DNA from 3 places in the Paenibacillus sp. FSL K6-1217 genome. Region 3 is predicted to be linked to each of the others. Evidence: riboswitches for the same ligand, from Rfam matches in the RefSeq annotation. Region 3 holds a riboswitch; each other region holds the start of a gene.
What was found. Region 3 has a riboswitch for S-adenosylmethionine ahead of MHH28_RS13225 (DedA family protein). Riboswitches for the same ligand answer to the same signal wherever they lie in the genome.
Positions count from the first base shown of each region.

Region 1: linked by a shared signal. The riboswitch ahead of MHH28_RS16820 (methionine ABC transporter ATP-binding protein) and the one ahead of MHH28_RS13225 (DedA family protein) in region 3 are both predicted to bind S-adenosylmethionine.
Region 2: linked by a shared signal. The riboswitch ahead of metA (homoserine O-succinyltransferase) and the one ahead of MHH28_RS13225 (DedA family protein) in region 3 are both predicted to bind S-adenosylmethionine.

Region 1 is NZ_CP150271.1:3,827,720-3,835,438, reverse strand. Features, by position in the region: gene MHH28_RS16845 (polysaccharide biosynthesis C-terminal domain-containing protein) at 1-605, shown strand, start outside; gene MHH28_RS16840 (thioredoxin family protein) at 720-1,064, shown strand; gene MHH28_RS16835 (COX15/CtaA family protein) at 1,159-2,094, shown strand; gene MHH28_RS16830 (UbiD family decarboxylase) at 2,156-3,928, shown strand; gene MHH28_RS16825 (Cthe_2314 family HEPN domain-containing protein) at 3,954-4,700, shown strand; SAM riboswitch class I at 4,792-4,927, shown strand; gene MHH28_RS16820 (methionine ABC transporter ATP-binding protein) at 5,029-6,045, shown strand; gene MHH28_RS16815 (methionine ABC transporter permease) at 6,045-6,713, shown strand; gene MHH28_RS16810 (MetQ/NlpA family ABC transporter substrate-binding protein) at 6,772-7,647, shown strand.
Region 2 is NZ_CP150271.1:7,184,043-7,191,761, forward strand. Features, by position in the region: gene MHH28_RS31490 (cobyrinate a,c-diamide synthase) at 1-81, shown strand, start outside; gene MHH28_RS31495 (ROK family protein) at 444-1,325, shown strand; gene MHH28_RS31500 (HRDC domain-containing protein) at 1,512-2,528, shown strand; gene corA (magnesium/cobalt transporter CorA) at 2,697-3,632, opposite strand; SAM riboswitch class I at 4,059-4,190, shown strand; gene metA (homoserine O-succinyltransferase) at 4,307-5,224, shown strand; gene MHH28_RS31515 (PLP-dependent transferase) at 5,354-6,520, shown strand; gene mqnC (cyclic dehypoxanthinyl futalosine synthase) at 6,737-7,719, shown strand, end outside.
Region 3 is NZ_CP150271.1:2,984,288-2,992,006, reverse strand. Features, by position in the region: gene MHH28_RS13250 (amino acid ABC transporter permease) at 1-125, shown strand, start outside; gene MHH28_RS13245 (amino acid ABC transporter ATP-binding protein) at 125-874, shown strand; gene hflK (FtsH protease activity modulator HflK) at 1,259-2,302, shown strand; gene hflC (protease modulator HflC) at 2,299-3,165, shown strand; gene MHH28_RS13230 (undecaprenyl-diphosphate phosphatase) at 3,263-4,075, opposite strand; gene MHH28_RS13225 (DedA family protein) at 4,107-4,700, opposite strand; SAM riboswitch class I at 4,770-4,884, opposite strand; gene MHH28_RS13220 (serine hydrolase domain-containing protein) at 5,033-7,072, opposite strand; gene MHH28_RS13215 (ATP-binding protein) at 7,434-7,719, opposite strand, start outside.

The DNA of each region.
Region 1 (7,719 bases), 840 kb from region 3:
CACTGGTCGTGGCTGCCTATTCCGTTAATGGCCTGCTGTTCAAAACTCTGGACGGCAGCGGCATTGTGGCGATGCTGACGCTCGGTACTATTTTCCAGATTACGATGATGACTACGAACTCGATCCTGCTCGGAATGGGCAAATCGCGGATATCCATGTATTACGTGCTTGTTGGTATCCTCGTGAAGTTTGGTTCTAACTTCTTGTTCAGCCAGTGGTTCGGCATCTATGGCATTATCGGCTCCACAGCCCTGTGTTTCATTGTCATAACGCTGCTTAATCTGCGGATGCTCAAAAAAATCGTCCCCTTCGCCATTCTCGGCAAACGCTGGGGAGGCTTCTCCATTGCGGTCCTGGCCTCGGCAGGCATCGGCTATGGTCTGAATGAAGCAGGCCTATTGATGACTAATCTGATGCCGGCTCGTCTGGCCTTCCTGATTACCTGTCTGGTAGTTGGAGCGGCAGTCGTGATCGTCTATCTGGTTCTCCTGATTATTCTGGGCGTACTCAGCAGCCAGGAGATTGCCGGTTATCCCCGTCTGCTGCGCAAGGTGCTGGGTCCTCTGATGAAATTGCAGCCGGCCCGTATACGCGCTGGTGAATAATGATATGACTATTGTCTTGATTTGTCATTATTGTTTGACTTATTCCGTACATTTTGATTCACTTAAAGAGCAAGCTTCGTGTGGAACTTTCTGATAGAAGGGAATGGTCAATTGATGGACAAAATCAGCTCGCCTGCCCAGTTCCAGGTAGCAATTCAGTCTCCGCGCCTGACGGTGGCAGTCTTCAAGGCAGATTGGTGTGTGGATTGCAAATTTATTGATCCGTTCATGCCTGATGTGGAACAGAAATATGCTGAGCGTCTTACCCTGGTCGAAGTGGATGTCGATGCCGTAGGCGATGTCAGCCAGGAACAGAATATACTGGGCATTCCTAGCTTTGTCGCGTACACTGATGGACGGGAACTGGTCCGGTTTGTGAACAAGCTCCGGAAGTCCCGGGAGGAAATTGAGAAGTTCCTTGATACGGCGCTGGACGTTTATCTCAGCATTCACAAGTAATTCCGCAGCACCGCTTTCGCCCTATCCGAGCAGAAGCGGTGCTTTTTTTCTATTCTTTGACGCTACTCATTCCTATACAATACGGGTGATATTATTGACGACACTTCAATTAAAATGGCTCAGCTATCTGACCTGTCTCATTATGTTCATGGCGCTGTTCGGCGGGGTTGTGGTGACCAAGACCGGTTCGGGACTGGAGTGCGGAAATCAGTGGCCGCTGTGCCACGGGAAGCTGATTCCAGCCTATACGATCGGCTCTCTGATTGAATATACCCACCGCTTGTTCAGCGGCCTGGCTGGCCTGCTGTCCCTGGCTTCCATGGTTGCCTTCTGGCGTTATGCCAGGCACCGTAAAGATCTGCTGGCCTATGCCCTGCTGACCCTGATCTTCGTCATCGTTCAGGGCGGAATGGGAGCGCTTGCGGTAGTCAAATCGCAGTCTGCTGCGGTTATGGCCCTGCATATGGGGTTCTCGCTGATTGCCTTCGCCGGTTCCCTGATGCTGGCACTTGGGACCAGACGGTCATTCGCCCCCGGAGGGGACCGCAGCACGGAAAGCCCCCAAGTCCGTGTCGCCTTCCGCAACTTAACATGGGTTACTGCAGTATATTCATATATCGTGGTCTATATGGGGGCCTACGTAAGCCATACCAGCTCACAGGGCGGTTGCTCCGGCTGGCCGCTGTGTAACGGAGAATGGATTCCGGAGATGAGCGGCGGAGTCGGGGTCGTATTTATGCACCGGATTGCAGCGGCGATTCTATTCCTGCTGACTGCTGTGCTGGGTCACCTGGCCTTCTGGAAGCATAAGGAGCTGCCTGAGCTGAGAGCTCTGGGAGTGGCGGCGGTTCTGCTGTGCCTGATGCAGGTATTCAGCGGAGCGGCTGTGGTATACACGCTAAATAATGAACGATTGTACATATTTGCTGCGTTGTCCCATATTGTGCTGATCTCCGGGCTTTTTGGGGTTCTGTGCTATATGAGTGTGAGGGTCTGGCAGTTAAGCGGAGCTGGCAGGGGCAGCAAGTGATAAGCAAACGGCAACGGGGGACGGGATAAGCATAAGGTCCTGTTTGAGGAGGAACGCTATAGTGCGATACAGTAACTTACGACAATGGATTGAGCAGCTCCGCAGGGATAAGGATCTGGCAGTGATTGATACGCCGGTTAATCCTTATCTGGAGCTTGCCGAAATCCACCGCCGGGTGGTGCAGGAGGAAGGCCCGGCACTGCTCTTCACGAATGTGCAAGGAACACCGTTCCCGGTCGCTACGAATCTGTTCGGTACCGTCCGGCGCGTGAACAAGGCCTTCGGGACAAGACCGGAGCAGCTGCTGAAGTCGCTGACCCTGGCGATGGAGCAGTTGATTCCACCTTCAGCCGCCGGCTTATGGCGGGAGAAGACGGTGCTGCTTGAGCTGCTGCGGGCAGGCATCAAGAGCATACCGCAAGGAGAAGCTCCGGTACTCGGTGTCTGCAGCAGCAGTGATCCGCTGAAGGAGCTGCCCCGGATTACCGCCTGGCCCAAGGATGGCGGGGCATTCCTCACGCTTCCTCTGGTCTATACGGAGAATATCACCAACCCCAAGGATCATAATCTCGGCATGTACCGGATTCAGATGTATGACGACAGCACGGCGGGTCTCCACTGGCAGATTCATAAGGGCGGCGGATTCCATCACTCGCAGGCAGAGCTTCTCGGGGAGACTCTGCCGGTGTCGGTCTTCATCGGCGGGCCGCCGGCCCTGATTGCTGCGGCAGTGGCTCCGGTCCCGGAACGGATACCGGAGCTGCTGCTGGCCTCGCTGATGCTGGGCGGCAAGCTGCCCATGGTGCAGGACCCCTTGGGCGGGCACCGTATTCCGGCTGAAGCGGAATTCTCGATCCGGGGACGTGTGTCTCCGCTGGAGCGGAGAGCGGAAGGGCCGTACGGCAGCCAGTCCGGCTACTATTCCATGCAGCATGAGTTCCCGGTCATGCATGTTCAGCGGATGTGGCACCGCAAAGATGCCATCTATCCAGCGACCATTGCCGGTAAGCCGCGCCAGGAGGATTATTATCTGAAGGATTATTTGCAGCGGCTGCTCTCTCCGGCCTATCCTCTGCTGATCCCTTCGGTCAAAGCGTTGTGGACCTACTCCGAATCCGGTTCGCATTCACTGACCTCGGCGGTTGTAAGGGAAAGCTATCCGCGCGAGTATATGGTATCAGCATTTCGTATTCTGGGGGAAGGACAGCTCTCCTTAACCAAATTCCTTCTGCTGACTAATGTTCAGGTGGAGCTTACCGATTTCCCCAAGCTGCTGGAAACGGTACTTGAGCGCTTCAACCCGCAGTCGGATCTGACGATCTTTGCCAATACCTCCATGGATACGCTGGATTATACCGGCCGCAAGCTGAATCATGGCAGCAAGGCGGTGATGGCGGGCATCGGCAGCCCGGTCCGGCAGCTGCCGCGGACTTATACAGAGGGGCTGCTTCCATCAATCACCGCTGCTGTGCCTTATTGCGGAGGATGTTTAGCCGTTTCCGGTGCATCCTATGAAGAGGACCCGGAGCTGCCGGAGCGGCTGGCGGCTGCCTTCAAGGAGCGGGAGACCGCCTGGCCGCTGATTGTGCTGGTCGATCAGGCGGAGGAGGCGGTAAGCACGCAGACCTCCTTCCTGTGGACCGTATTCACCCGCTTCAATCCGGCGGATGATATTTATTCGGCGGCCGGGGTACACCGGGGCAGTGTCAGCTATACGCAGCCGATCATTATAGATGCCCGGATGAAGCCGGGATACCCGGAGGAGCTGGCTGTGAGCGAGGATATTGCGAAGTGGGTAGACCGGGGCTGGAGCCGTTATTTTCCTCTGGCGTAGAAGTGAACTTTAAGGGGGTCAAAATATGCTGCGGACGTTACTTGGAGAGCCGCCCCGCGTGAACAGCGGTGTGCTGGCTGAAGCTATGGAGTCCATGGCGAAGGCTGCCTCCGTGCTGCGCAAGGAGATGGCGGCGCATGAAGACCATGACCATGAATACCGCAAGCTGGAGATCTGGACACGCGGCCTGATCTCCTCTCTGGATGAGCTGGAGCAGAGCTGGTTCGCAGCCGCCTTTTTCCGGAAGTCAGTGATTGCCGGTTATATGGATGATATGTCGTCCACGGAGCAGGGGGAGTACGCCAGATATGTGTATTTCTACAAGGATGGCTTCATCCGTGTCTTCTCTTTGCTGGACAAGCTGGGCACGGTGCTGAATAATGTGTACAATCTCAACACAGGCAAGGTCAAGGCACATTTCTCCTACTTCACGGTGCTGCGGCAATTCCAGCTGCTTCAGGCGCATCATCCGCTGGCGGATGAGCTGGACAGAATCCGCAATTCCTATCGGGAGCCGGTGGAGAATCTGCGCAAGCGGCGCAATGCCGAGATCCACTACATGAATGCGGAGATGACCGACGATCTCTGGCAGCGTCACCAGGGGCTGCATGACAAGATCCGTCTGGAGGATCTCGACAGCCACCTGGAGGATTTGAAGCAGAGTCTGGAGATGGTATGCCAATCCCTGGCGGCCGCATTCAGGTACGGCAATGAACAATGGCACAAGAATCAAGCGGCCGCAGGCCCGAAATCCGGACATGCCCATCCGTAAAAACTTACCTTTGACAAAAAACTCGAAACTGAATATACTTAGGCATACATTAGCTTCTGACATGACACGGAATATATAACTTCATACTATGATCTTATCGAGAGCGGCGGAGGGATAGGCCCGATGAAGCCCGGCAACCGGTTTGAATACAGCGAAGCGCTGCATCCAAATGTCATGGTGCTAATTCCTACAATGCCGCCGGTTCCGGGGGTTTTGGCAGATGAGAAGGCATTGTCATTATACACACAGGGCCTCTTGCGATCTGCATGGATCGTAGGGGGTCTTTTTTCTGCAATGTTTAGGTTAGAACAGAAGGGGGACGCAGAGGTTGATAGAATTGAAGGATATAACCAAAGTGTACGGCAAAGGCAGCAAGCAGGCGATTGCACTCTCTGCACTAAGCCTGTCGATCAAGAAGGGCGAGATCTTCGGGGTGATCGGTCACTCCGGGGCCGGCAAAAGCACGCTGATCCGCTGCATTAATCTGCTGGAACGTCCGACTGCGGGCGAAGTGTGGGTGGACGGTGTGGAGCTGACAGCACTCAGCCAGGGGCAGCTCCAGGAGCAGCGGCGCAAGATCGGGATGATTTTTCAGCATTTCAATCTGCTCTCATCGGCTACAGTCTATGATAATATCGCGTTTCCGTTGCGGCTGATCGGAGCCTCCAGGAGTGAGATTGAACAAAAGGTTAAGGATCTGCTCACCCTGGTCGGATTGGAGGAGCACAGGAATAAGTACCCGGCCCAGTTATCCGGCGGACAGAAGCAGCGTGTCGGGATTGCCCGGGCTCTGGCGAGTGATCCGGACGTTCTGTTATGCGATGAAGCGACCTCGGCGCTTGATCCGCAGACGACAGACTCCATACTGCGCCTGCTGATGGATATCAACCGCAGATTCCATCTGACCATCGTGCTGATCACCCATGAAATGCATGTGATTCAGAGCATTTGCGACCGCGTGGCGGTGATCCATGGCGGCGGCATCGTCGAGCAGGGCGAGGTGGCCCAGGTATTTCTGAAGCCGAAGCATGAGGTGACCAAAGAATTCATCCGCAGTGAGACCCAGTCGGAGGGGCCGCTCCGGCAGGCGATTGACGCTGTGCATACAGGCTATACGAAGGCCGTGAAGATCACTTTTCTCGGGCACAAGACTTACGAATCCACGCTCTCCCAGGTGGTTCAGGGGACAGGCGTCCACTTCGCGATTCTCCATGGCACCATCTCTACGATCAAGGATGTTCCTTACGGACAATTGATTGTCCGGTTTGAAGGAGCTGCTGATGCCGTGGATACTACGCTGACGGAGCTTATAGCCCAAGGTCTTGATGTGGAGGTGATTTCCTGATGGGCGGACTGGATTTTAATAAGATTGATTGGTCAGAAATGCTCGATGCAACGGTGGCTACACTTAACATGGTAGTTATTTCAGGAATATTCACAATTATCCTTGGTTTACCGCTCGGAATTATGCTATATTTATGGGGAAGATCAAATAACGTTATTATCAGAGCTGTTTACTCGGCATTATCGTTCATCGTAAATATCCTGCGCTCCGTTCCGTTCATCATTCTAATGGTGGCTCTGATTCCGCTCAGTAAGATCATTATGGGCACCTCCATCGGTGTGCGTGGAACCATTCTGGCACTAGTGGTCGGTGCGGCTCCCTTTTTCGCCAGGCTGGTGGAAACGGCGCTGCGGGAGGTTGACCGGGGAATTATTGAAGCGGCGCAGGGCATGGGGGCTTCCACAGGGCAGATCGTGATGCGCGTCTTGCTGCCGGAGGCTCGTCCGGGCTTGCTTGCCGGAATAACCATTACTGTAGTGACCCTTGTCTCGTATACTGCCATGGCGGGATTTATTGGTGGCGGCGGTCTGGGGGATCTGGCGATCCGTTACGGCTATTACCGTTATGAGAAGGAAGTTATGATTATCTCAGTGGCACTGATAGTGATTCTAGTGCAGCTGCTGCAAATGGCCGGCGACCGGCTGGTAAAATATTTTACACGGAAATAAGGTACGTCCACATATAGCCTTATTCAATAAAACATATGGATTAGAGGGGGATTTACAGATGAAAAAAGTACTGCTTACATTATTCAGCCTGACCTTGATATTGGTGCTTGCCGCTTGCGGGAACAACAAGGCGAATAACGCCGCGAATTCTGCTGCAACAACAGCACCTACGGAAGCTGCTGGTGCAGAAGCGACTACAGAGCCTGCGGCAGAACCGGTAACCCTAGTGATTGGTGCCTCTGCTGTACCGCATGCGGAAATCCTCAAAGCGATTGCGCCGCAGCTTGAAGCCCAAGGCATTAAGCTGGAGATCAAAGAATTCTCGGATTATATCCTGCCGAATACACAGCTTGCCGAGAAGCAGCTCGATGCGAACTTCTTCCAGCACAAGCCTTACCTGGATGATCAGAACACCAAGAACGGCACAGATCTCGTATCTGTAACCGCTGTTCATGTTGAGCCATTTGGCGCTTATTCCAAAAAGATCAAATCGATTGACGAGTTGGCAGAAGGTGCCAAGGTTGCCATTCCGAATGATGCAACTAATGGAGGACGCGCATTGATTCTGCTGGCGAAGAACGGACTGATCAAGCTGAAGGACGATACGAATATTGCTTCGACCAAAGCGGATATCACCGAGAATGCCAAGAAGCTGGATATCATTGAGCTGGATGCTGCGATGCTGCCCCGTCAGCTGGATGAAGTGGACCTGGCGCTGATTAACACCAACTTCGCCCTGGATGCCAAGCTGTCTCCAACGAAGGATGCGTTGTTCATCGAAGGCGGGGACTCCCCGTATGCCAACCTGCTGGTAGCCCGTCCTGACAATAAGGATTCCGATGCGATTCAGAAGCTGGCAGCAGCGCTGACATCCCCGGAAGCGAAGGCGTTCATCGAGAAGCAGTATGAAGGTGCCATTGTTCCGGCATTCTAAGGCTGACCATAGAAGCTGAATATTCCAATGAGACCAGAAGAAGCCCGGTAGCCAGAGATGGCTGGCGGAGCG
Region 2 (7,719 bases), 3.3 Mb from region 3:
GCAGCCTGCCGTGCTTATCGTGACCGCAAACAGGCTGTGCAGCGACATGCTGCCGATTCCTGTAACCAACAAGCGGAATAACGTATCTTGTTTTCCCGATTTTCATAGAAGGTCAGGCAACAAGTGGAGAAACAGCATATGTTCATATCACCTTTGGCTATTGTAGCTAAAATGGGCGTAATGAAGTGTTGTTTTTCCCTGTTCCCATTCAATCCAGCCTAAGCCTCATCAGGAAATCACCTGTTTATACTATATGTCAACCGCTTGTCATACGTATATTTGATACGTATAATAGGACAAGAGAACGCTTCATTATCGCGCTCGGGCTGTTAACCGGCAAGTTCCGGCGCAGGAAACTATCATTGTATTTATCGTATTCAGGAGTCTATCGAAATTATCAGAAGCAACAGCATATGGGTGCACCAAGAAGGGGGAACGCTGCAGTGAAATTGTTGGGAGCGATTGAAGCAGGGGGAACAAAGTTTGTATGCGGAATCGGGAATGAGGACGGGACGATTATCGACCGGGTGAGCTTTCCGACTGCGACTCCGCAGGAGACTATGAGCCAGGTAATGGATTATTTCAGCGGCAAATCCGTGGAGGCCATCGGGATTGGTTCATTTGGGCCGATTGATCCCGTCATCGGCAGTCCTACTTATGGATATATTACAACCACACCGAAACCGCACTGGGGCGGATATAATCTGGTGGGGGCTGTGGAGGAGCAATTCCGTGTTCCGATCGGCTTCGATACGGATGTGAATGGTGCGGCGCTGGGCGAATACACCTGGGGAGCAGCACAAGGGCTGGATAGCTGCCTCTACATCACAGTGGGCACCGGGATCGGCGCCGGTGCCGTGGTGGGCGGCAAGCTCGTTCACGGGCTGTCACACCCGGAGATGGGCCATATTCTGGTCCGTCGTCATCCCGAGGACCACTACGAAGGCTTCTGCCCTTACCACGGCGATTGCCTGGAGGGTCTGGCGGCGGGTCCGGCCATCGGCAAACGCTGGGGCAAGCCGGCGGGCGAGCTGCCTGCGGACCATCCGGCCTGGGCGATGGAGGCCCACTATCTGGCCCATGCCCTGATGAACTATGTGCTGATCCTCTCGCCGCAGAAGATCGTAATGGGCGGCGGCGTGATGAAGCAGAGCCAGCTCTTCCCGCTGATCCATGCCAAGCTACAGGAGCTGCTCGGCGGATATGTGCAGCATCCGGCGCTTAATGAAGACATTGGCAGTTACATCGTGCCTCCGCAGCTTGGAGACAATGCAGGTTTGTCGGGCGCGCTGGGTCTGGCCAAGCTGGCTTTGGACCGCAAGTAGGATACCCTGGCAAAAAGGCATTGACTGTTACGTAATATATGGTATTCTAGGTTTTAACAGTATAGCATTTAAGAGGAAGCACCTCTTTCACGAATTTCGTGGGAGAGGTGCTTTTTTTGTGTGCAGACGGTATCCGGGCCACACAGAGATTATGCGTACTGTAAGACGAAGAAAGTAGGGATTCATATGCAGATCGTATTTATGAACCGTTTGTCCAGAAGGTCAGGAGTAGAGCAGGAGGTTTTTGCCCAGCTATGGATTGGAGAGGAGGAGGGGGCGTGGCGGCTCGGCTGGCGTGATTTCTCCGGCGAACAGGAGACGGGCGACAGCCTGTGGTATGAAGGCGGATCATGGAGTGAGATGCTGTGCGTATACCGCCATGAGCTTGCCGTGAAGATGGGGGAGGGCTACCGCCCGCTGATCGACGGGGTATTTCATGACGAGGACAATCTCAGCAGCCGTACCCAGGAGCAGCTTAAGCTCCAGTATTACAGCGAGCAATACGGCAATGAAGCCGTCTTCGAGGAGCTGTGCTCCTGGCGCAGGGGGAAGGCCTCCAGCGAACGGAAGGCGCCTTATATCCTGGCCAGCAACCGTCTGCTGCGCATGATCAGCGCGTTTCTACCCCGCACGGAGGAGGAATTGCTGCAGCTTCCCGGGGTGGGGGAAGGCAAAGCCTCACAGTATGGCGCGGACTGGCTCAGCATCACCTCGGCGGCTCCGCGCGAACATGATTTTCCATTAAGCTGGGTGAATCAGACGATTGACGAAGAGAGCTTCGTATCCTGGCTCTATAAGCAGAAGGAGCTTAAGTACAAGAAGCAGCTGGAACGGCTGAGGCTGCGGCGGGTTCTGTTACAGGGAATCGAAGAGGGGCAGGGGATGGAGGAGCTCAGAGCGCTTAGCGGAGTTTCCCGCCGTGAGGTGCTTGAAGTATTGGAGGAGCTGGAGAAGGACGGCTACTCGGCCGAGAAGCTTATTGCACTGGAACTGAGTGAAGTGAGCCGCGAAGAACAGAACAATATTTGGACAGCCTATGAGCTGATCGGTGACAGCTTCCTGAAGCCTGTCCTTTACAAAGCTTATGGCGACAACTTCGTTCCGGCTGAGGGCCTGGATCTGTATTACGAACGCCTGAGGCTGATCCGCATCCGCTTCCGGCGGGAGCATCCGGCGGCGCTTGGAGTGGCTGCCCCTCTGTAAGAGGTGAGGCTGACGGGCGGCACGGCCCAAGTCCGGCAGTCTTCATGACCTGAATTCTGACCAGCTTAGACGCACTACATACCGGTGACATATCAAAAAGACGAAGGCCCTCCCAGCCCCGGAACAGGGGATATGGTGCCTTCGTCCTGCGTATTCGTTCGTTCTGCTTCATAGCCATTCTTTCTTGCGGAAGATCACAAGCATTCCGCAGCCGAGCGTCACCATGACGGCAATTACGCCATAGTAGCCGTATTCGGTGTGGGTCTCGGGAATATTTTCAAAGTTCATACCGTAGATTCCGGTTATCACGGTCAGCGGCATGAATATCGTAGTAATCGCTGTAAATACTCTCATGATTTCATTGGCACGGTTCGCAATACTGGACTGATAGGCTTCGCGTAAGTTGCCCATGAGATCGCGGTAGGTTTCGAAGGTTTCAGAGATCTTGACCGCATTCTCGTAGATATCGCTGAAATACTTCTGCAGCTGATCGTCGATCAGGCGAAGATCCTTTTTGTTGAGCGTGTTGATAACTTCCTTCTGCGGCCCGAGCATCTTCTTCAGCCAGAGAATCTCACTGCGCAGACCGATGATCTCGCTCAGATGCGATTTCTTGGTATGCATGAGGATGTCTTCCTCCAGCTTCTCAATCCGCGCTTCAATCCGGTCACCGACCGAGAAGAAGTTGTCGACAACGAGGTCGATCAGGAGATAGAGGAAGCGGTCAGGCGTACTGACTTCCTGCTCCCATAGCATGGGCTTGAGGACACGCAGCTCATGGATCTTCTGCTTGGTAACGGTAATGATGAAATGTCTGCCCAGGAACACGTTGAGCGCACGGAGAAAGATTTCCTCATCATCAAACCGGATACTGTTCACTACGATGAAGTAGTGGTTCTCATAAATTTCCAGCTTCGGGCGCTGATCCTCTTCACTGAGGCAGTCTTCCACAGCCAAATCATGCAGACCATACAAAGGTTGAAGCTCTACAAGATCCTCGTCATCTGCATCAATCCAGTAGAACCCCTCATCAGGGGCAGTTAACGTTTCTTCAATATTGTCAATAGGCGTAAAAACCCCTGCATTCACCAGCCGGATTTTCATCTGATTCACTCCTTATGTCCCTGGTCTTCTCCAGGGGTATGCTAATTTCAGCACACGGGAAAATCAGCTTGGCCGGTGGTACAATCATGGATGAAGGCCAAAAGACGGTCCGAGAGCATGAAGAAAAAGGGCTCCCGCCGCCGGCAAGCTGATGTTAATCCTGTGTGGTTGTTCATTCTGCACGCTTATTCGCGAGCCCGGGTCGCCTTCCATTTTTCTCTCACCTCTTCTTTTCGCCGTTTTTTTGGGATGAAACCCCTGTCTAGTATAACGCCGGGGTATGGCTCTTACAAGAGAAATTGTTTTCTGTCATAAGGCCCCTTTAGCATTGTATGGACTTGACGAAAAGGAGGTTCATGATTTAAAGTGAAATTTAAGAAAAAGCATCTTTCGGATGCTTAAGGTTATTCAACTGAATACAGCTAAATCTTATCAAGAGCAGGTGGAGGGACTAGCCCGATGAAACCCGGCAACCGGCGTGTGAACGCACGGTGCTAATTCTTGCGGAAGCTTTGCAGGACGTTATTCGTCCGGCGGAAGTTCTCTGGCAGATGAGAGAGGCGCATATGACTGCATGATATGACCTTTCTCGCCCGGGAAAGGTCTTTTTTCGCTACTCTGCATCAGGAATAACCACCCAGCGGAACCCAATTTCAGTTAAGGAGTGAACAGCAATGCCTATCAAAATTCCCGACAGCCTGCCGGCCAAAGAAGTGTTATCCGGTGAGAATATTTTTGTAATGGATGAAAGCCAGGCCTTCCATCAGGATATCCGCCCTTTGCGGATTGCCATCCTGAACCTGATGCCTACCAAAGAAACGACAGAGACCCAGCTGCTGCGCCTTATCGGGAATTCCCCGCTTCAGGTGGATGTTGTTCTGCTGCATCCCAGCTCCCATACCTCGAAGAATACTTCGGCAGAGCATTTGAAGAGCTTTTATAAGACATTCGATGAGATCAGTCACCGCCGCTTTGACGGCCTGATTGTTACCGGCGCTCCCGTAGAACAGATGGAATTCGAGGATGTCAACTACTGGGAAGAGCTGAAGGTGATTTTTGAGTGGAGCAAGGAGAATGTCACCTCGACGATGCATATCTGTTGGGCGGCACAGGCAGGGCTGTATCATCACTTCGGCGTGCGCAAGGTGAGTCTGCCGGACAAATGCTTCGGAGTGTTTCCGCATACTGTGAGCCATAATAATGTCAAGCTGCTGCGCGGCTTCGATGAAGTATTCCATGTTCCGCATTCCCGTCATACCGATGTCTCCCGTGAAGATATAGAGCAGAACCCGGAGCTGCAGATTCTGGCTGAATCCGAGGAGGCCGGGGTATACCTGGTGGCTACGCATGACGGGAAGCAGATTTTTGTCACCGGGCATTCGGAGTACGATCCCTTCTCGCTGAAATGGGAGTATGACCGGGATATCGCAAAAGGGCTGGAGGTTGCCTTGCCGAAGCACTATTATCCAAAAGATGATCCGACCCGTACACCGCCGGCGGTCTGGCGCGCCCATGCCAACTTATTATTCGCTAATTGGCTCAATTACTATGTATACCAGGAGACTCCTTACGATATCGGTGCATTTATCTAAAGAGGTTGACCTATTCTTATAGAAGCTATTAATCAGGTGCATACACATAGCCGGTGCTTCCGAAGCGGATTCTGCCCGAAGAATGATCAGGTTGTGTACGCTATACAAAACTTTTAGGAGGCCGTGGAGATGGACGAGAAACTGAGAATTGAAAGCAGACTGGCACAGATTGGTTCGATGGAGGACCCCGCCACCGGGGCGATTAATTACCCGATTTATCATGCGACGGCCTTCCGTCACCCGAGACTTGGCCAGAGCACAGGCTTTGACTACATCCGCACCAAAAATCCTACCCGCTCTGTACTCGAAGAAGCGGCAGCGGCACTGGAGTCCGGGGATGCCGGCTTCGCCTGCGCCTCCGGGATGGCTGCGCTGACTACAGTGTTCACCTTGTTTGGACAAGGGGATCATCTCATTGTATCGCTGGACCTGTACGGCGGAACCTACCGGCTGCTGGAGAGAATTCTCTCCAAATACGGCATCAGCGCCTCCTATGTAGATACGAATGATCTGGATGGACTCGAAGCAGCCCGCCAGCCGGGCACGAAGGCCGTATTCATTGAGACGCCGACCAACCCGCTGATGATGATTACGGATGTCGAAGCGGTATGTACCTGGGCCCGCCATCACAGGCTGCTCACCATTGTAGACAATACGCTGCTGACCCCGTTCTTCCAGCGTCCGCTGGAGCTGGGCGCAGATATCGTGGTTCACAGCGCTACCAAGTATCTGGGCGGGCATAACGATGTGCTGGCGGGTCTAATCGTGACCAAGGGAGCAGAATTATCGGCTGAAATGGCCGTTCTGCATAACTCGCTGGGTGCTGTTTTGGCGCCGAATGACAGCTATCAGCTGATGAAGGGCATGAAGACGCTCGCCCTGCGTATGGAGCGGCATGAGAGCAACGCCCTGGCCATTGCCCGTTATCTGCAGGAGCATCCGGCAATTGCCGAGGTCTTCCACCCGGGGCTCCCGGACCATCCCGGCTATGCCATTCAGAACCGCCAGTCCTCCGGCAACACCGGGATCTTCTCCTTCAAGGTCAAAGAGGCCGGCTATGTGGAGCCGCTGCTCCGCCATATCAAGCTGATCGCCTTCGCCGAGAGTCTGGGCGGTGTTGAATCGCTGATGACCTATCCGGCGATCCAGACCCACGCCGATATTCCGGCTGAAATCCGCGATGCGGTTGGGGTGGATGACCGGCTGCTGCGCTTCTCTGTCGGCATAGAGCATGTAGATGATCTGATCGCGGATCTCGGACAGGCTCTGGAGGCCGCCCGAAGCGAGCTGGAATAAGACGCTGCGGCCCCCGTTCAGAGGTGCCGTATCTGCGTAGGTTGCATGCAGCAGTGCCTCCCGGTGCTGCTGTTTGCTTTTGGATGGAACGGTATCCTATACTCTGCTGCTGAAAGATTTCTCAAGCACCTCACATTGTGTTACGATGGGAGAACGGATATTTTATTTCAAATTATATTTATCTATAATTCATAGATGAAGAGGAGGCCGTGAACGGTGAGTGCAATTGACCTTATTCTGGATAAGACACTTAAGGGTGAGCGTCTTCAACTGGAAGACACGATCACGTTGTTCGAGAGCAATGAAATTGAGAAGATGGGCGCTGCTGCAGATATTATTATGAAGCGCTGGCACCCGGAGCCTATAACGACATTTGTCATCGGCCGCAACATTAACTACACCAATGTATGTGATGTCTATTGCCGCTTCTGCGCCTTCTACCGCAGACCCGGTTCGGAGGAAGGCTATGTGCTTCCCGATGAGACGATCTACCAGAAGATTGCCGAGACCATGAGCGTGAACGGAACCGAGATTCTAATGCAGGGCGGCACGAATCCGAACCTGCCGTTCAGCTATTATACGGATATTCTGCGCGGCATCAAGCAGCGGTTCCCGGAGATTACAATGCACTCCTTCTCACCGGCAGAGATTATGAAGATGGTAGAGGTCTCCGGCCTGCCGCTGGAACAGGTTATGCGCGAGATCCACGCTGCAGGCCTGGATTCTCTGCCCGGCGGAGGCGCCGAGATTCTTGACGACCGCACCCGCCGCAAGATCAGCCGACTCAAGGGCTCCTGGCGCGAGTGGATGGATGTCATGCAGACCGCGCACCGGATCGGCATGAACACGACAGCCACGATGGTTATCGGGCTGGGCGAGAGCATGGAAGAGCGGGCGCTGCATCTGCTGCGTGTCCGTGAAGCCCAGGACGAATGCATCGCGAACAAATATGATTCCGAAGGGTTCCTGGCGTTCATCTCCTGGACCTTCCAGCCGGATAATACGAACCTGAAGCTGGATCGCCAGACACCCGAGGAGTACCTGAAGACCGTAGCCATCAGCCGCTTGGTACTCGATAATATCAAGAACTTCCAGTCCTCCTGGGTTACGATGGGGCCTGAAGTTGGCAAGCTCTCCCTGCAATACGGCTGCAATGACTTCGGCAGCACGATGATTGAGGAGAACGTCGTGTCCTCCGC
Region 3 (7,719 bases):
ATTGGGTCATGACGATTCTGATTGAGCAGATTCTGAGATTCCTGGAGAAAAGATTCTCCATTCCGGACTCCGCTGCCGGGGCCATGAACCGCGGCTGGTTCTCTTGGGGAAGGAGAGAGATCTGATGATTAAGGTAAGCCATTTATCGAAGTCTTTTCACGGCAATCTGATTCTGGACGATCTCTCGGTTGATATTGAAAAAGGGGATGTCGTAGCGATTATCGGTTCATCCGGTGCGGGCAAGTCCACTTTCCTGCGTTCGCTCAATTGCCTGGAGCAGGCGGACCGGGGGATGCTGGATCTCGAAGGCTTCAAGGTCGATTTCAGCACGATCACGAACAAGCAGCGGCTGGAGCTGCGGAAGCAGACGGCGATGGTCTTCCAGCAATTCAATCTGTTCCAGCACCGGACGGCGCTGGATAATGTCAAGGAAGGCCTGAAGATTGTGAAGCGGATGAATGACCGCGAGGCCGCGCAGATTGCTCAGGAGCAACTGGAGCAGGTAGGTCTCGCTGAGCGTGCTCATTATTATCCGAAGCATCTGTCCGGCGGCCAGCAGCAGCGGGTGGGCATTGCCCGCGCCCTTGCGATGAATCCGAAGCTGCTGCTGCTGGACGAGCCGACATCGGCGCTTGATCCCGAGCTGGTGGGCGAGGTGCTGCAGACGATTAAGAAGACCGCAGCCACCGGCCAGACGATGATTCTCGTCTCACATGAGATGAGCTTTGTATACGAAGTAGCCAATAAGGTGCTGTTCTTGGACAAAGGTAAAATCGTGGAGGAGGGGACGCCGGACGAGGTATTCAATCATCCGAAATCCGAGCGTGCCAAGGAGTTCTTGCAGAACTACTTCCGCAACAAATCGAGTATTTAAGAGCATATAGTAAAACCCCCGGAGAAGGCGCAGGTTTGCGCTTTTCCGGGGGTTTTTGGTGTAGGTGTGGAATGTAATCGAAAAACCGACAACATTTGCGCCAAGCGAGGGAGTGCGGGCCAAATAAACATGAAAAATCGAACACAATTCTGATTGCACGGGCGCCGAATGGAGGCGCGTTCGTCAATGGAGTTGCAATGAAAAGGGTTTGGTTTAAGCGAAACTAATATACTGTGATATAACCACCCGAAACAGAGAGAATCGAAGCAAAATTCAGTAACCTTTAACAAAGTCGCAAAAGTTGCGACTTTTTTGTTTGATTCACGTATATATACCTTTAATACGACTAAAATACGCCAAAAGGAGCGATGCATCTTGAATTTCATGAACCAGAATGGCGATAATATCCCAGGGCTCAAGCTGCCGAAGTTGAAGCCTGGCATGTACAAGAGGATAGGAGTGGGGGTAGCCGCTGCGGCTGTACTGCTGTATATCGGGGCCACCTCATTCTATACGGTGCAGGAGCAGGAACGTGCAGCTATCCTGACCTTCGGCAAGTATACAGGCGAGTCCTCGGCGGGGCTGCATTTCAAATGGCCGTATCCCATCCAGGATGTCATTACAGTCCCGGCGGAGCTGACCCAGCGGATACATATCGGGTACCGCCAGGAAGCTGGAGGATCTGTGCCCGTGGATGAAGAAGCCATGATGATTACAGGGGATGAGAATATCGTCTCTGCCGATGCTGTAGTCCAGTGGAAGATCAGCAATATTCGTGACTATCTGTATAACATTGACGAGCCGGAGCAATTCCTGCGTAACTCGGCAAGCTCTTCGATCCGCGCGGTCATTGGCTCCGAGAAGCTGGATTTTGCGATTACCGACGGGAAGACCGTGATTCAGGATAAAGTCCGGGTGCTGCTCGTTGATCTGCACAAGAAATACAACACCGGCATACAGATCATTGATATCAAGTTCCAGGATATTGAGCCGCCGAGCGGCCAGGTCGAGGAAGCCTTCCGCGAGGTGACGAACGCCCGTGAAGAGAAGAATACGAAGATCAACAACGCCAAGAAGTATGAGAATGATATCATTCCGAAGGCCCGCGGTGAAGCGCAGGCGCTGCTGGAGCGGGCCGAAGGCGAGAAGAAGTCGCGTATCCTGAATGCGCAGGGGGATGTGGCGCGGTTCAATGCGATTTTTGCCGAATATGCGAATAATAAGAGTGTCACCGAGAGTCGGCTGGTTCTGGAGACCCTGGAGACGATTCTGCCTAACGCCAAGATCTTCATTACCAACTCGAACAGTGATACAGTGAACTATCTGCCGCTGAATGAGCTGATGCGCAGTTCCAAGGAGAACACCTCAGCTCCAGCCACGACGAATCCGCCTGCCTCACCGACACCGCAAGGAGGAGATGCCAAGTGAAGAGAAACCCGATCATTTTATTGATATCATCTATCGTCCTAATTATTCTGCTGGCCGGCTCCATGTACATCGTGAAGGAGGGGGAGTACAAGGTCGTCCTCCGTTTCGGTGAAGCCATGCGTACGGTCGAGGAGCCGGGGCTTAAGTTCAAAATCCCTTTTATCGAGAATGTCTCGGAGCTACCCAAATATCAGATGACCTACGACAGCTCACCGACCAACATTCTGACCAAGGACCAGAAGCCGATTGTGGTTGATAACTATACGGTGTGGAGAATTACCAATGCTTCGCAGTTCCTGAGAACCGTTCAGACGGTCAGCGGCGGGGTGCAGCGGATTGATGAAGCGGTATATAACTCGGTCCGCCGCAAGCTGTCGGAGATCAATTATGAGAATATTATCAGTGAAGACACCGGACGGGGCAATATTAACGATGAGATCACCAAGGACGTCGTCGCCGCTCTGACCCGTGATAATTACGGGATTGAGATCATTGATGTACGGATCAAGCGTACCGATCTGCCGGAAGAGAACAAGCAAAGTGTATACAACCGGATGATCTCGGACCGCCAATCCATTGCCGCACGTTATCTGTCCGAAGGGGATGAGGAATCAAAGAAAATCACCTCCAAGGCTGACCGTACCTCCCGAGAGCTGATGGCCCAGGCCGAAGCCGACTCCAAGAAGATTATCGCTGAAGGCGAAGGGCAAGCTGCCAAAATCTACAACCTGGCCTATGGCAAATCTCCTGAATTCTACAGCTTCTACCGTACGCTACAGAGTTATGTGACTACGCTGAAGAATGAGCCAGTTATCATGATCCCGATTGATTCGCCGTATGCGAAGATACTGATGGGACAATAATGTTATAAAAAATAGAGCAGCACTCCTATGATGGAAGTGGTGCTCTATTTTTTGGCTGCTGAGGAAGTAGTTAGATTTCATCCACAACCGCTCCCTTTTACAAGAAGATCAGCAGCAGCGTACCTACCACGAAGCAATAGTATGAAAAGTAAATCAGGTTGCCCTTCGCCATAATGCCGATGAACCAGCGCATGGCGTAATAGGTAGCTACCAGCGTGGTGAGGAAGGCGATCAGGTAGGGCATCGCCAGTGCCGAGCGGTTGGGATCGTTCGCAATATCGGACGCGCCCAGGATCAGCCCGCCGATACTGATGGGAATGTAGAGCATGAAGGAGAACTTGAGTGCAGTCTCCTGCTTCATCCCGACCGCAATGGAAGCGATCACCGTGGAGCCGGAACGGCTGATGCCGGGAATCAGTGCTACGGCCTGAGCCAGCCCGACGATGATGGCATCCTTCACTTTGAGGTTGCCGTCTCTTTTCTGGCCGCGCAGGTTGCGGATCAGCCAGAGGGCAACCCCTGTAACGAGTAAACTGATCGAAACGGTATGTACGGAGGTGAAGATTCGTTCAATCGTATCCTTGAACAGCACAGCAGCAACGGCAGCGGGAATCGTCCCGATGATGATGTAGAGACAGAACATGAACTCTGCCCGGTACTTGGCATCGCGTGTGCGCAGGTACCCTATGAAGCCTGCAATCAGGTCGCGGATATCTTTGCGGAAAATAAAACAGATGGCGATCAAGGATGCCGTATTCGTTAAGATTTCAAAAGAGAGTCCATTCTGCTTCATGCCAAGCAGGCGCTGGGCAATAATTAAATGCCCGCTGGAGGAGACGGGAATCGGTTCCGTCACCCCCTGGACGAGGCCCAGCAATAGGTATTTCAGCCAATCGAACACAGATTCCATAAGTTCCTCCTAAAGTTAAAACGCATAATCGTTAAGCCTGACGTCTTCTATACCGCTTGGACAGGACATACAGCCCAAAGCCCAAGAGGAACAGGGTAGCCGCCGGAATAAGGTAAGGCTTGACGAGCTCGTCCACATGCTCCCACTGCGAGCCCAGCTTGAAGCCCAGATAGACATAGATCGAGGTGATCGGAAGCATGGCCAGGAAGGTGTAGAGACTGAAGGCAAACACATTCATCTTGGCGATCCCGCAAGGGATGGAGATCAGCGTTCGTACACCGGGAATGAAGCGTCCGTAAAAAGCCACACCGCTGCCGTATTTCTCAAAAAAACGGTCGGAGGCTTCCAGATGATGCGGGCGGATGAACAGGTACTTGCCGAACTTATCAATCATCGGCCTGCCGCCAAACCGGCCCAGGGCATATAGCGTCAGCGGACCAAGTGTACCGCCTACCGTACCAGCAAGGATGGTAAGAATCAGCTTCATGTCCCCCAGATACACCCAGTATCCGGCAAGCGGAAGCACGATCTCCGCAGGCACGAATTCAAACGACAAGGCGATCATAATTCCCGCATACGACAAATCCTTAAAGAAAAGTATAAATTCCGTAATCCACTCCGTCATGTATTTCTCTCCCTTCTCAAACAAAAAGCCCCCTAATTAAAGGGGGCAGTCTCATCAACTGTCAGCACCCTCTCATCTTTGCAAGGCATCCCGGACGCCTCTAGTGCTGTACCTGGTATGCGGTTCGCATGCCGGTTACAGCGGTATCATCGGGCTAAGCCCTCCACCGAACTCTGGATAAGAGTATTATTCAATTCGATAATATTAAAACATACCTGCACACCATTAAGCAAGTTTAGGAGAATTGGAGAAAGGAATAGATCACGAAATTAAACGGGCTGGTGAGGTAATGCAGCATGGTGCTCTGGTGTTTCTCCATCGAATGAGATTGATTATTTCAGCTTGATCTGGAACACATCGCCCGCCTGGCCGCCGAAGACGGCCATTCCGCCCTGCGGCAACTTGACCGATGAGGCTGTGCTCACTTTGGAGTGGCTTACGATCATCCCGTCGGCATCATAGACCACGAATCCGCCGCTTGCGGGGGCTGTTACCGTCATGGTCCGGCCGGCGGTTGTCTTGTCAACCTTGAACCAGACCGCTTGGCCGCCCGCAGGCACGGTAGTGATCGAAGCCGGGCCTCTATACACAGGCTTCACTGCATCCCCGCTAATATAATCATTGCCGTCAATGGTTAAATATTCGGCACCGTTCTTCTTCGAGAAGGTCAGATCGAAGGCATCTCGGCCGTTCATCACCGGAATTTCAGCCGCATTGACGGCGGTGTTCTCGTCCACAATCCGCGTCCCGGTGGCATAGCCTTGTTCAACCTTAATCGTCTTCGTCAAGATGGACGGGGAGAGGTAGAAGAAGGAATTGATTTTCTCATCCACAGCGTAGTAATGCTTCCCGTCTCTCTGTGCCCAGGCCTGCTTCGCAGAAGCATTCAGCGGATTGGCGTCCAGCTTCTGGTACTCGTATGTGACCATCAGCATTTGACCGATACCGGGGATAGTCACGTGGGTGTTCAGCTTCAGATAGGTCTTGCCGTTCTTCTGCTTATCGAAGCTCACGGCTGCACTGCCGTCCGGGCTCGTGAACTGTCCCTTGCCGGTATAGATATACTTCTGTGCAGGAATGAGTCCCCCTTCAAGCGCAGGCAGCTCCAGTGCTCCGTCCTTAATGGTTATCGTGGTGGTTGCTCCGACGGTCCCGTATAATCCCGAATAGGCTCCCAGCTCAGCAGGCATAGCCGCTTTGACCGGAGGGGTGAAGGTAGCATCCGGCAGAATCTTCTTAATCTTCCCGGTATCCTTCAGGTAAGCCAGCAGCACATTGGTGGCGAAAATGGTGTTATAGATTGAGCTTCCACCCGACGAGAGCACCGCGATGGATATATCGGATTCCGGCAGGGTAATCAGGTCAGCGTGATACATGATGGTATCTCCGCCTTTGGATAAGGCCTTAATTCCGTAATCACCGAATGGTGCCAGATCTATGGCATCCCAGCCCAGACCGTAATTGAAGCTGTTTCTCTCCTCAGGCACCCAGAGCCCGTTCTTATATTCGGGCTGCTGCATCGCTGTAGCGGAGGCTTTCGACAGAACATCCGGGTGCTTGCCGTTCAGCATCTCGGCGAATGTAGTCAGATCTTCGGCTGTGGAATAGAGGCCGCCCGCTCCGAGGATATTGGCGTTCTCGCTGGGCAATGCCTGCTTTAGTCCAGGGAAGTAGGTCTTGGCAAGCTGCTGCCGGTTAAAGGTATCCAGCGGCGTCTTGGTAGAGCTTAGCTTCAGCGGGCTGCTCATGTGCTGATCCAGAAACTCTGTATAGCTAATGCCGGTCACCTGCTCAATCATCAGCTCCAGCAGCTGAAAGCCGTCATTGCAGTAGACGGAATAGGCCCCGGGGTCGGATTTCAGCCGCTCGGACTGAAGGCTTGTCAGCAGGTCATCATGATTCTGAGTGTCGGCATCATCCATCAGAATACTGTTCCCGTAGTGGCTGCCGTACAGGCCCGAGGAATGATTCATGAGCATGCGCGGGGTAATCTGCTTGTACCGCTCATCGGCCATCTTGAACTGCGGCAGATACGTAACCAGCGGCTTGTCGATGTCAATGAGCTTATCCTCAGCCAGCATCATCGTTGCCGCCGACACATGCATTTTGCTGACGGAGCCGATGCCGAACATCGTATCCTTCGTGACAGGGGCCTTGGCCGCCTGATCGGACACCCCGAAGCCGCCGGATACGGTAATGGCCCCCTTGTCCCTGATGGCATACTGCATGCCGCTCACCCCGTAATCGGATAAGATCTTCGAGGCTATGGTGCGGGCTGTTGCCTGCACCGGGCTCTCCTTCTCCTGAGCGGCAGCCGGGGCTGCGGGGATTACTAACATGGCAGCAATTACGACTGAAGTTAACTTATTCATCTGAATTCCTCCTCTTGTTTCTCTGTAGTTACTCTTCCTGAAGTTATCATACAGGCAGAAGAGAGGAGCGCGGCCCGAATAACCCTGAAACGTTAATAACGATCCCTTAACGTAGAAGCTTATGCTTAAAAAGCACTGAAGGAGATAACAAAAAAGTGAAAGGAGCGGAGCTGAAATTTGGAACTGTAGGAGCGGTAGCGACCGCCTGAAAGCTTTCCGCAGGAAAGCTCGCATCGTAAGCATATGCTTAGTTTGGATTTCTACCGCTAGGAGCGGTTACAATCAGGAAATTCAAAGACAACAGCGGCCGGAAGTCCAAATGTTCACCGCAGTGACGGCGAAACTTAAAGTTCAATGCATTTTATATAGAAGCTTCGTGTGAGAAGGGGAGGACCACCATATTATTAAATTCCTTATGCCCGGATTCTATCGTCATATTCCCGCCGTATTTATCACATATTCTGGAGATATTGGTCAAGCCGATGCCGTGATATTCCGGGTCCGGCTTCTGGCTGTGCAGCGACGCGGTCTCTTGGGCGATACGGTTGAGGATGCGGATGAACAGGGCGGATTCACTCGAATGAATCTGGATCAGCATGTACCGGTCCTCGGCCACCTTGACCTTCTTGGAAGCTTCGATGGCGTTG